One region of the Phyllobacterium sp. K27 genome, then DNA from elsewhere that is predicted to be linked to it. Evidence: riboswitches for the same ligand, from Rfam matches in the RefSeq annotation. Region 1 holds a riboswitch; the other holds the start of a gene.
What was found. A riboswitch is a leader RNA that binds a small molecule or an ion and turns the genes downstream of it on or off. The one in region 1 is predicted to bind cobalamin.

Region 1 (5,873 bases):
CGCCAATTTCTGCAAGCGATCTTTTGTGGAATTCTCTAACTTCACACTGGTTATTGAAACCGGGGCCATCAAAAATCTCCAAAGGTAATACCAAGTAATAAGATAGGCTAGTTGATCAGCAATTTCTATATAATTTATCTCAGCCCTTGCGCAGCAGCAAGGTGACGACGAAGAATGCACCGATGGAACTGGTGACAACGCCAATCGGCAGTTCTTGTGGCGCAAGCAGAAGCCTCGCGACCAGATCGCTTGAAAGGAGGAGAATGCTTCCGAAAAGCGCACAGGTTACAATCAGCCCGGCATGGAGCTGGCCGGAAAAGCGCCGCGCAATATGTGGGATCATCAGCCCGACAAAGCCGATAACGCCCGACACTGAAACGAAGATCGCGGTGGAAAAGGCGCAGACGATAAAGACGATGTTCCGGGTTCGATTGACACGGACGCCAAGGCTTTCCGCTGTATTTTCGCCGGCCAGAAAAGCATCAAGATTGCGGTGGCTATAAAGCGCGAAGATCAGGATTGAGGTGAGGCCAATCAATGCCAGCGGCAGATTATCCCAACGCGCCAATCCCAAACCGCCAAGCGTCCAGAACAATACCGAATGGGCTGCGCGCTGGTCACCGGAAAATACCATGTAATTGGCAAGCGCTGTGAAGATGAAGGATACGGCAAGGCCAGCAAGGATCATGCGTTCCGGCCCTTGTCCCTGCACGCGGCGCACCAGCAACAAGACGATTATGGCAGCGAGCATGCCGCCGCTGAATGCCGCAAGGGGTAATGTCCACACGCCGAAACGATCGCCGAAAAGGCTGATAACTGATACCGCACCAGCAGCGGCCCCAGAGGAAAGGCCGAACAGGAAGGGGTCGGCGAGATCGTTACGGGTGACGGTTTGCAGCATTGCACCGATGATACCAAGCCCGGCACCCACGCACAGGCCAAGGATGGCCCGGGGCAGACGCAGATCGACGATAATCCGCTCAATGGGTACGGTCGTGGTCAGATCGCTGAGTCCCGCAAAATGCGCCAAGGCATTCAATACATCGCCAAGTGCAATAAATGTTGAGCCATAGGCAATGGAAAGCAGTGCAAGCACGATGACCAGCACCGTGCTTAGCGCAAGTGTCAGCTTTGTTCCCGCCTGGAAATGCACTCAGAAAGCTTCCGGATGCATTGCCTTGGCGATTTTCTCAATAGCTTCGATATTGGCAGGGCCGGGAGTGAGTTCCGCATAACGAAGGGCGACAAACCGCTCCTTCTTCACGGCATCGGTTTCCTTCATGGCCGGATGGCTCTTCAGGAAATCGAGAAGCTTTTTGTATCCAATATCGTCCTGATAATCGAGGAGAACGAGGAATTGCGGGTTGCGCGCTGCGACAGTTTCCCAGGATGTGGTGGCCCAGCTGGATTCGAGGTCATCCATGATGTTGATGCCGCCCGCTTCCCTGATCAGAGCTGACGGTATGGCGAACTTACCAGCGGTGAACGGCTTGTCTTCACCGGAATCATAGAGGAATACACGGGTTCCGCTGTTGACGCCGACTTTCTGCTTAATCGCGGATAATTGAGTCTTCCAGCCGGAAACAAGCTTTTCGGCCTCTGCTTCCTTACCGAAAATCTTGCCCAGCTTTTCGATGTCGCCATAGAGAAGATCCATGGAAGCGGCCGGACGATTCTTGTCGAGGTGTACACAGCTCTCGGTCAGCTCGAGTGTCTTGATCCCATAGGGCGCTAGCGTATCAGGCGTGACTTCGCCGCCTATGCGCATGCCGTAATTCCAACCGGCGAAGAAGAAATCCGGCTGTGCGGCAATGAGATTCTCAAGGGTCGGATTTTTAGGGGCCAGTTCCGGAATGGAACTCTGCTGCTTGATGAATGCATCGTCAAGCTTGTACCAGCCGGTTATGCCGGTGACGCCGACCATTAAGGGCTGGAGGTCAAGCGCAAAGGCCATTTCGCTCATATTGATATCGTTGACGACAACGCGCTTGGGAGCAGCATCAAAGGTCAATGCTTTCCCGCAGCTATCCACGGTGACCGGAAATGCGAAGGCTGGCACCGACAGAAGAGTAAATGCGAAGGCGAAAAAGGATTTTTTCATCAAATGCTCCGTGGATGAGAATGGGCGTCGTGGATCGGTTCGGGTGCTTCAAACACCATAAGATCGCGCTGGCGGGAGGGATGCCGCAGGCGCAGTACATCAAGATCAAATACATCGCTGACTATGCGTGGTGTCAGTGTCTCGTCGGGCGTGCCTGACGCGACGAGCTGTGCGCTGTGCATGACCGCAACATGGGTGGCAAATGGCGCAACAAGCGGCAGATCATGCAGAACGGCGATGGTTGTCACATCAAGTCCGGCCACCAGAAGGAGCAGTTCGCTACGCGCCTTGGGATCAAGATGATTGGTCGGTTCGTCGAGAAACAGGATTGCCGGTTGCTGGGCAAGGGCGCGGGCCAATTGCATACGCTGCCGCTCGCCGCCGGACAATGAACCCAAAGCGCGGCGGCGAAAATGGGTGATCCGCGCGCGTTGCATGGAATCTTCGACGATTTCCCTGTCGACCGCCTTTGTGAAGACGCCCAGATGCGGAATGCGGCCAAGGGATACATAATCCTCGACCAGAAGCTGCTGGTCCGGTGTGTCGGTCTGACCAACAAAGGCAAATTGCCGGGCACGTTCAAGTGGCGACATCTTGCTGATGATTTTGCCGTTGAAACTTATTTCGCCGGATGTTGGTAGCAGCAGTCCGGCCAACATGCGCAACAAGGTGGACTTTCCCGCGCCATTTGGACCAATAATAGCCAGCCGTGCACCACACCTCACACCAATCGATGCGGCTTCGACCAGGGTATGCGCTCCGGTCTTATAACCCACGGCCTTCGCATCGAGCTGTATATGGCTCATGATCGCGCTTCCGTGCCGTAGAAACTTGCTGAGTGCTTTAACATGGGTAGGCGATAGCGTAATGTTATAACAAGCGTCAATGCTGATCGTGCAACCAGGTAGAAAATTTGATGCTGGGCCGAAATGATGGTGTGCGGAACGTTCATGCCTGTCCAACTTTCAAGGGGAGGGCATAGAACGCAGACGATGAACCGGAAGCCATTTAAAGCATTCTGGTGCCGCTATCCGGCAGGTCATCGCATCGCTCCCGGCACACCCCGTCCGGTTCGAATTTCAATTGTGATGGCAGGTCTCCTGGCTCACGGGTCTTGGCGAAGCCTTGCCTTCCCGATCTTGCGATCAGTGGCATCCTCAGGCGTCGCTCACCGCTTACAGTTGCGGGGGCAGCCACGGTTTCGGTCCCTTTGGGTACGCCTCACCGTGTTCCCTTTTCATCTCCAGCGTTTTCAAGCCAGAGAAACCATCACGAGCAGTAGTAGTTGAACCGAAGCGAAAATGAAATGGTCTAAAAGAGATAGTACTTGGAAAAAACAGAAGAAATGCTATGTTTGCTTCAGGAGTGAGAGGCAGGCTTTCGCCCACCTCCCGTTTTCCTGGTTTAATGAAATGAGACCCGGAACGTAACTTGCCAGCTCGTCCGGGTCTTTTTCAATTCCAGGGTGATAATCAGCAACTACCCTTTGTTGGCATTAGGCTTGCTGCGTGGTTCGACGGGGCTCACCATGAGGGACGTGGTTGATTGCACATTGGTCGATAACCTTGCAGGAAGTAATTTCCTGCAAATAATAACCTCCCTCATGGTGAGCCCCGTCGAACCACGCAGCAAGCCTAATGCAAATTATATTACCCCCTCTTTTGGATTTCTAAGAATTTAGCGAAGTGGCCAAATTCAAGAAAATCTGTTCTCCCCCACATGGGGGGAGATAAGCTGTGCCAATATTGGGTTGTTTGCCTTGCCCATAACAAATGCAGGGTTGCAATCACGGCGGTTGCGCTGGTTGCGGGTTGTGCCTTCCATTTTACAAGCCCGTTTAAGATGCAAACCGCGCACGTGCTAAAATAAATGGCAGGATAATTTTTTTAAGCGTGAACAAGCAGATGGAGTAGGCTAGGCTTCACGTGTACTCTTTAGCGAAGATCGATTTTTATTGAATTTTGAGGCGACATGGCAATTCACGCAGCAGTCTATCACCTGACTCACTATAAATATGATCGCCCAATCATGCTCGGGCCGCAGATCATCCGCCTTCAACCCGCTCCACACTCGCGAACCAAGGTTTTAAGCCACTCGCTGAAGGTCAGTCCGGCCAATCATTTCGTCAATTTGCAGCAAGACCCATACGGCAATTTCCTTGCCCGCTACGTCTTTCCTGAGCCTGTCACGGAGCTTAAGATCGAAGTTGATCTTGTGGCTGACATGACGGTCTATAATCCGTTTGACTTCTTCGTCGAACCCGCCGGGGAAATCTGGCCCTTCGCCTATCCTGAAGATATACGCGACGATCTTTCCATTTATATGAAGCCAGACCCTATTGGTCCGCTCTTGTCGGATTTTCTGGCAACGATTGAGCGCTCGAGCACCAATACAGTCAATTTCGTTGTTGATTTGAACGCTCGTATTCAGCGCGAGATCGGCTACGTTATCCGCATGGAAACGGGCGTGCAGGAGCCGGAGACCACGCTGAATGTTCGCACGGGCTCATGCCGTGACACGAGCTGGCTACTGGTGCAGACCCTGCGCCACCTTGGCTTGGCGGCGCGCTTTGTTTCAGGCTATCTTATCCAGTTGAAGCCCGATCTGGTTGCGCTTGATGGTCCTGCCGGAACAACAACGGATTTTACCGACCTGCACGCCTGGTGCGAGGTCTATCTGCCGGGTGCGGGATGGATCGGGCTTGATCCGACATCGGGGCTCCTGACTGGCGAAAGCCATGTCCCGCTGGCCGCAACGCCTCACTACCGCAATGCTGCGCCAATTTCAGGTATGGCAGAACCTGCCAATGTCGAATTCGGTTTTGACATGCGCGTAACACGCGTATCGGAGCATCCGCGCATTACCAAGCCATTCTCCGATGAATCTTGGGACGCGCTTGATGCGCTCGGCAATAAGGTCGATGCGCTGCTCAAGGAGCGTGATGTTCGCCTGACCATGGGCGGCGAACCGACATTCGTTTCAATCGACGATTTCGAATCCGGCGAATGGAATACCGATGCTGTCGGGCCGACAAAGCGGGAAAAAGCCGACAAGCTCATCCGCCGCTTGCGCGATCGTTTCGCGCCGGGCGGATTTCTGCATTACGGCCAGGGCAAATGGTATCCAGGGGAGAGCCTGCCGCGCTGGACCTTCTCCCTTTATTGGCGCAAGGATGGTAAGCCGATTTGGGTTAATCCTGACCTCATCGCTGCGGAAAACAGCACAGCAGATGTGAAGCCGGAAGATGCAGGCAAACTGCTGGTCGAGATGGCTGGTGAACTTGGCGTCGAAGACGACATGGTCGCCGCAGCCTATGAGGATCCAGCAGAGTGGATTGTCAAGGAAGGCAATCTTCCGGAGAATGTCGATCCCTCCAATTCCATGCTGAAAGACCCGGAGGAGCGCAGCCGCATGGCGCGCGTCTTCGAACGAGGGCTGACAGAACCCACAGGATTTGTGCTGCCGGTGCAGCGCTGGAACAGTCAGGCTGCTCAAGGTCCACGCTGGCGCAGCGAAAAATGGACCACACGGCGGGGCAAGCTCTTTCTGGTGCCAGGCGACTCGCCGGTCGGTTATCGCCTGCCGCTGGGCGCGCTGCCCCATGTGCCGCCATCCGAGTTTCCGTTTATTGTACCAGTTGATCCATCGCTAGAGCGTGGCCCTTTGCCGGATTCGCCGGCTTTGATCGATGTGAGGGAAGCGCCACAGGCGGTGGCTTCATTTACTGCCGCTGAAGGCAGCACGCAGGAGCGGGTGGAACAGGAACTTGGCG
Region 2 (5,873 bases), 1.4 Mb from region 1:
AACCATTTGGACGCTGAAACGACTGCCTGGCTGGAAAAGCATCTGCGTGAATATAAAGGCTCCGTGCTGCTCATTACACATGATCGCTACTTCCTCGACAATGTAACGGGCTGGATTCTTGAGCTCGACCGTGGACGTGGCATTGCCTATGAAGGCAATTATTCTGCTTATCTTGGTGCCAAGTCCAAGCGCATGCTGCAAGAAGGCCGCGAAGACGATTCTCGTCAGAAAGCTCTGGAGCGCGAACGCGAGTGGATTTCCGCGAGCCCGAAAGCACGTCAGGCTAAGTCGAAGGCGCGTATCAAGGCCTATGATGCGCTGGTTGACGCCGCCAATGATCAGCGCCCCGGCGATGCGCAAATCCTCATACCGGCCGGTGAACGGCTCGGTCAGGTGGTTATTGAAGCCGAAAATCTCACCAAGTCCTTCGGTGACCGTATGCTAATCGAAAATCTGACTTTCAAGCTGCCACCCGGCGGTATTGTTGGCATTATTGGTCCGAACGGTGCGGGTAAAACCACTTTGTTCAAGATGATCACCGGTCAGGAAAAGCCGGATTCAGGCACTATTCGTGTCGGTGAGACAGTCAATCTCGGATATGTCGATCAGAGTCGCGATCACCTGAAAGCCGACAAGAATGTCTGGGAAGAGATTTCCGGCGGCACTGACATCATCAAACTTGGCAAGCACGAGATGAACTCCCGCGCTTATGTTTCGGCATTCAACTTCAAGGGTACAGACCAGCAGCAGAAAGTCGGAAATCTTTCCGGCGGTCAGCGCAATCGCGTGCACTTGGCCAAGATGCTGCAGTCCGGCGGCAATGTTCTGCTGCTCGACGAACCGACAAATGATCTGGACACGGAAACCTTGGCAGCCCTTGAGGATGCTTTGGAGAAATATGCAGGTTGCGCTGTGATCATCAGCCATGATCGCATGTTCCTTGATCGCCTTGCGACGCATATCCTCGCTTTTGAAGGCGACAGCCATGTCGAATGGTTTGAAGGCAATTTCGAAGACTACGAGAACGACAAAATCCGTCGTCTCGGCCCCGATAGTGTCAATCCCAAACGTCCAAGCTACAAGCCTCTGACCCGGTGATTGCAAGGGGGAGTCGAAAGGCTCCCCTTATTTTGGCTGACGCTATCGTCAGCCACAGCTGCCGATTCTAACCAGTGTTTTTTCTTGGAGCAAAACAATGACCGATCTGTTTGGCAAGCAAGACCAAATAGTTCCGTCTCGCAAAATCAGCGGGCGTGTAAACGGGCTCTTTGAAGCGCTGGGGCATGATTTTGTTACAACTTCGACAAGTTCGCTGGAACTAACTTTTGACGGTATTGTAGGTGATTTTCATGCCGGTCAGACACGTCGCTCCGGCGGACGCGAGCCTTGGTATCCGCGTGGCACCGAGATGCGCAATGAACGTCAGCTGTCCATTCTGAGTACTGATGAACTTGAGCAGATTGCAGCGGGTATGGGCCTGCCTGAGCTTAAAGCCGAATGGGTTGGCGGGAATATGGTGATAGCCGGTATCCCGTCTCTATCAATGTTGCCACCCAGATCGCTCATGTTTTTCGAGGGTGGTGTCACGTTGAAAGTTGATGGACAGAATGCGCCCTGTAAAATCGCAGGTCGCGCAATTGCAGCGAATGCCGGTACACCTGACGAGACCACCACCGCACTGGATTTTGTGCGGGTGTCCAAGCGCTCGCGGGGTCTTGTCGCCTGGGTTGAAAAGCCGGGCATCATACATGTCGGTGAAAAAGTTGACATTCGTATTCCCGAACAGTGGATTTACAGGCCCTGAGACTTGCGCGAGAAGTTTTTTCATGGCGAATAGGAAAACAGGTCCGGTGCCAGCAATTCAGACGATTGCGGAGAATCGGGAAGCCGGTGAAAATCCGGCACGTGCCCAACGCTGTAAAGGGGATGACCGCGCATTATGCCACTGTAATTGAAGAGTTGCAGGAAGGCGCACGGTTCAGTTGAACCTCAGTCAGAAGACCGGCCGGACCTTATAGCCCAAGCTGCGCGGACGGCAGTAAAGGTCTCAAGCGTTGTTAGGAGCAAACAATGCACGAAATTTTTGATGGTCCGGTTCCTGCCGCCGATTTTACTGACGATGAGCGTGCTGCGGTTTACAAAGCCATTTATAACCGACGAGACGTCCGCGATCAGTTTTTGCCAGAACCGATAGCTGATGATGTTTTGTTGCGCCTGCTTGATGCGGCCCATCATGCACCGTCGGTCGGCTTTATGCAGCCTTGGAATTTCATCACTATCCGAGATATGGCCCGCAAGAAGGAAGTGCACCGGGCCTTTAGCAAAGCCAATGAAGAAGCCACTGCTTTGTTTCAGGATGAACGCCAAGCGCTCTACGCCTCTCTCAAACTTGAGGGCATCCTTAGGGCGCCGATTAATTTATGCATCACCTGTGACCGGACACGTGGCGGCAAGGTCGTGCTCGGTCGTACCCACAACCGGCAGATGGATGTTTACAGTACCGTATGTGCGGTTCAAAACCTGTGGCTTGCTGCCCGTGCTGAAGGCATTGGAGTCGGCTGGGTGAGCATCTATCACGACAGCGATATGCGCCAAATATTAGGCATTCCGGATCATGTCGAGATCATCGCCTATCTGTGCCTGGGTTATGTCAGCGAGCTTTTCAATGCGCCAGAGTTGGAAAAAAAAGGCTGGCGTAAAAGAATCCAACTGCAGGATCTTATTTTTGAAGAAGGTTGGGGTCGGCTTAGCTCGAATCTTCCTCATCCGGATCCAGAAGACGTGTCGCCCGCCATTCCGTCAGTTTGCGATTGATCGCCTCAAGCACGAAGAAACGTGCCGACTCCTTGTCGTATCCCTCGTTACGAAGCGCATCATAATCCGTATGTTGATGCCGCACATGAGCAACCGCCGCTAACCATACGGCAATCGGGGGCGGCAGAGTTTTCATGTGTGGCGCGCCTGCGGCTGCGCGTATTGGTTCTGAATCTGAGTAAGGAACGGCGGGCAAAAGCAAGGTCAACGCCTTGTTGATTGAACGCTGACGGTTCGTTCCTGCGCTCATGATGTCCCCCTGATTTGATTCTACTACCTATTTCAGACGCGGCAGAAATTGTCGTCAATGGCAAAAAAGCCTTGCCAAAGCTCTCGTCATGACATAAACATATCTTTATATCTTTTGAGGATTGGTTATGGACCGGCACAATCTTAATCTCGACCTGATGGTTGATACATTGAAAGCGGCAGCTGAGCCTAGCCGCCTTCGTATTCTTGCTTTGCTGTCGCGTGGTGATCTTACCGTTTCTGATCTCACTTCCATCTTGGGCCAATCTCAACCACGCGTTTCACGACATCTGAAGTTGCTGTTTGAAGCAAGCCTTATCAATCGCTATCAGGAGGGTTCCTGGGCCTATTTCCGTTTGGCAGAATCATTAATCGTGGGAGATATTGCTCGTTCCCTGCTGGAGCGTCTGGATTGCTCTGATCCTTTGCTGGAGCGCGATCTTGAGCGTCTCTCGTCAGTGAAGCTTCAGCGTCGTGAGCGTGCAGCGGCCTATTTCAGCGCGAATGCTTCGAGCTGGGATGCTATCCGCTCCTTGCATGTTCCAGACGGCGCTGTCGAAGAAGCGCTTACAAAGATCGTAGGCACAAGGCCATTTCAGGCAATGCTTGATGTCGGTACTGGAACGGGACGTCTGCTTGAGCTCTTTGCCCCGCTTTACTTGCGCGGTGTTGGCATTGATATCAATCGCGACATGTTGACGATTGCCCGGTCAAACCTTGAGAGATCTGGCGTTGCCAATGCGCAAGTTCGTCAAGGTGACGTCTATTCCTTGCCGGTAGACAGAGAGTCGTTTGATTTGGTGACAATCCACCAAGTCTTGCATTTCCTTGATAATCCGGCTGAGGCTATTCGTGAAGCTGCGCGTGCCTTGCGTCCTTCCGGCCGAATGTTGATCGTCGATTTCGCTCCGCATGAGCTTGAATTTCTTCGCGACAGACATGCGCATTTGCGTCTCGGTTTTCATGACGGGCAGATAAAGGACTGGCTGACAGAAGCCGGACTGACGCTGGAGCAAAGCATGGAATTGCAGCCAAAAGACAAAGACAAGCTGACTGTTAAATTGTGGCTGGCACGCGACCCACGCCTGCTTATTGCCGATCCCGTTTCAACCTCCCGCGTTACGGAGAGTGTCTAATGAGTTTTTTCCGCCAATCCCGCCGTGCTGATCTTGGTAGCAATATCAGGGTTTCATTTGAGTTCTTTCCACCAAAGACCGAGGTGATGGAAGAGCGCCTTTGGGAAACTGTAACACGTCTGGCTCCACTCAACCCGGAATTTGTCTCTGTGACCTATGGGGCAGGTGGCTCTACCCGTGAACGCACAGCCCGTACAATCAAGCGTATCTTAACTGAAACCGATGTGAATGCAGCGGCACATTTGACCTGCGTCGATGCCACAAAGGAAGAGGTAGACACGGTAATCCGTGAGTTTGCAGCCATGGGCGTCAATCGCTTCGTTGCCTTGCGTGGTGATCCCGCAAGCGGCGTGGGTGCCCATTACAAGCCGACACCAGGCGGTTATGAAAACGGCGCTGACCTTGTTGCTGGATTAAAAGCTTTTGCAGACTTCGATATTTCAGTTTCTGCCTATCCGGAAAAGCATCCGGAAAGCCCGGATTTTGCCACCGATATCGATATGTTGAAGCGCAAGGTCGATAATGGCGCGACACGTGCCATCACGCAGTTCTTTTTTGAAAACGACCAATATGAGCGTTACGTCGAAAAGGTACGGCGCGCTGGCATCTACATCCCAATTTTGCCCGGCATACTTCCAATTCACAATTTCACCCAGGTAACCAACTTCTGCTCCAAAGCAGGCACGCACATACCTGCATGGCTGGCAGAGCGGTTTGATGGGCTGCAAAATGATGAGCAGACTCACGCGCTGGTGGCATCGGCTGTTGCTGCCGAGCAGGTGCTGGATCTGGTCGAGCGTGGAGTGCAGGATTTCCATTTCTATACAATGAACCGCGCCGATCTTGCCTTCGCAATCTGCCACTTGATCGGTATTCGTCCGGATGCGGGCGCACTTCAGTCCAATCTGGCTGGCGCTGCCGCTTGATAAAGTGAAACGGCCCGGTTGCTATAACCGGGCCGTTTCGTTTGTTTCACTTATCTAACGGTCAGAGACCATATCCGTAGCGCTCATATTTTATTTCAAGGTATCAGTCCTACGACCATTGCACCAATAAATGCGAACGCTGCACAGATCATAAGGACATTCATCGATCGAGTTAGTCCCATCGCTTGTCTCCTGCAGTTAACCTGCATAACATAGCGCAAATTCGCCACAGAAAAAGCCCAAATATTACCGGATGATGACAAAGAATGTAGAAAATTTTTCTACAGGAACGATAAGTTTTTGAAAATAAACACATTTAAACGTTTAAAAATGGCGGAAAAAATAAAAAAAATGTAAGATGGCGGTAAATTTTTGCAGTGCGGCAAAATTAACGCAACGTCTATGCAGGCCTTGTTTTGCCATGTTTTGAACAGGATTAACTCCCGGTATTTCGGTCTAACTACTGAAAATTTATGATAATTCTACCTATTCCTCGTTCTGAAAATAGCTAGGAGGCGACCGTCAATAACCAAGAGTCCAATGGCAATAAGTGCCATTCCGGCAATATCTTGCGCCGCGAGTGTTTCGCTAAGAAAAATTGTTCCAAGTAGCACGGCGCTGACCGGAACAATCAGCGTGACGAGGGAGGCATTGGTTGCCCCTGACGCCTTCACGATTGAAAAGAAGAGAATATAGGCAAAGGCCGTTGATAGAAGTCCCAATCCGAGAATTGCGGACCAGATGCCCG

Region 2: another riboswitch for cobalamin. It lies ahead of bluB (5,6-dimethylbenzimidazole synthase); the one in region 1 lies ahead of ACYJL1_RS14805 (ABC transporter ATP-binding protein).

The regions. Positions count from the first base shown of each region.
Region 1 covers NZ_CM139240.1:2,983,085-2,988,957, reverse strand. Annotated here, with positions in the region: gene ACYJL1_RS14820 (CopG family ribbon-helix-helix protein) at 1-69, opposite strand, end outside; gene ACYJL1_RS14815 (FecCD family ABC transporter permease) at 140-1,153, opposite strand; gene ACYJL1_RS14810 (ABC transporter substrate-binding protein) at 1,154-2,101, opposite strand; gene ACYJL1_RS14805 (ABC transporter ATP-binding protein) at 2,101-2,907, opposite strand; cobalamin riboswitch at 3,175-3,387, opposite strand; gene ACYJL1_RS14800 (transglutaminase family protein) at 4,073-5,873, shown strand, end outside.
Region 2 covers NZ_CM139240.1:1,619,195-1,625,067, forward strand. Annotated here, with positions in the region: gene ettA (energy-dependent translational throttle protein EttA) at 1-1,098, shown strand, start outside; gene ACYJL1_RS07835 (MOSC domain-containing protein) at 1,196-1,804, shown strand; cobalamin riboswitch at 1,832-2,024, shown strand; gene bluB (5,6-dimethylbenzimidazole synthase) at 2,071-2,814, shown strand; gene ACYJL1_RS07845 (DUF2293 domain-containing protein) at 2,747-3,064, opposite strand; gene ACYJL1_RS07850 (ArsR/SmtB family transcription factor) at 3,192-4,199, shown strand; gene metF (methylenetetrahydrofolate reductase [NAD(P)H]) at 4,199-5,125, shown strand; gene ACYJL1_RS07860 (DMT family transporter) at 5,608-5,873, opposite strand, start outside.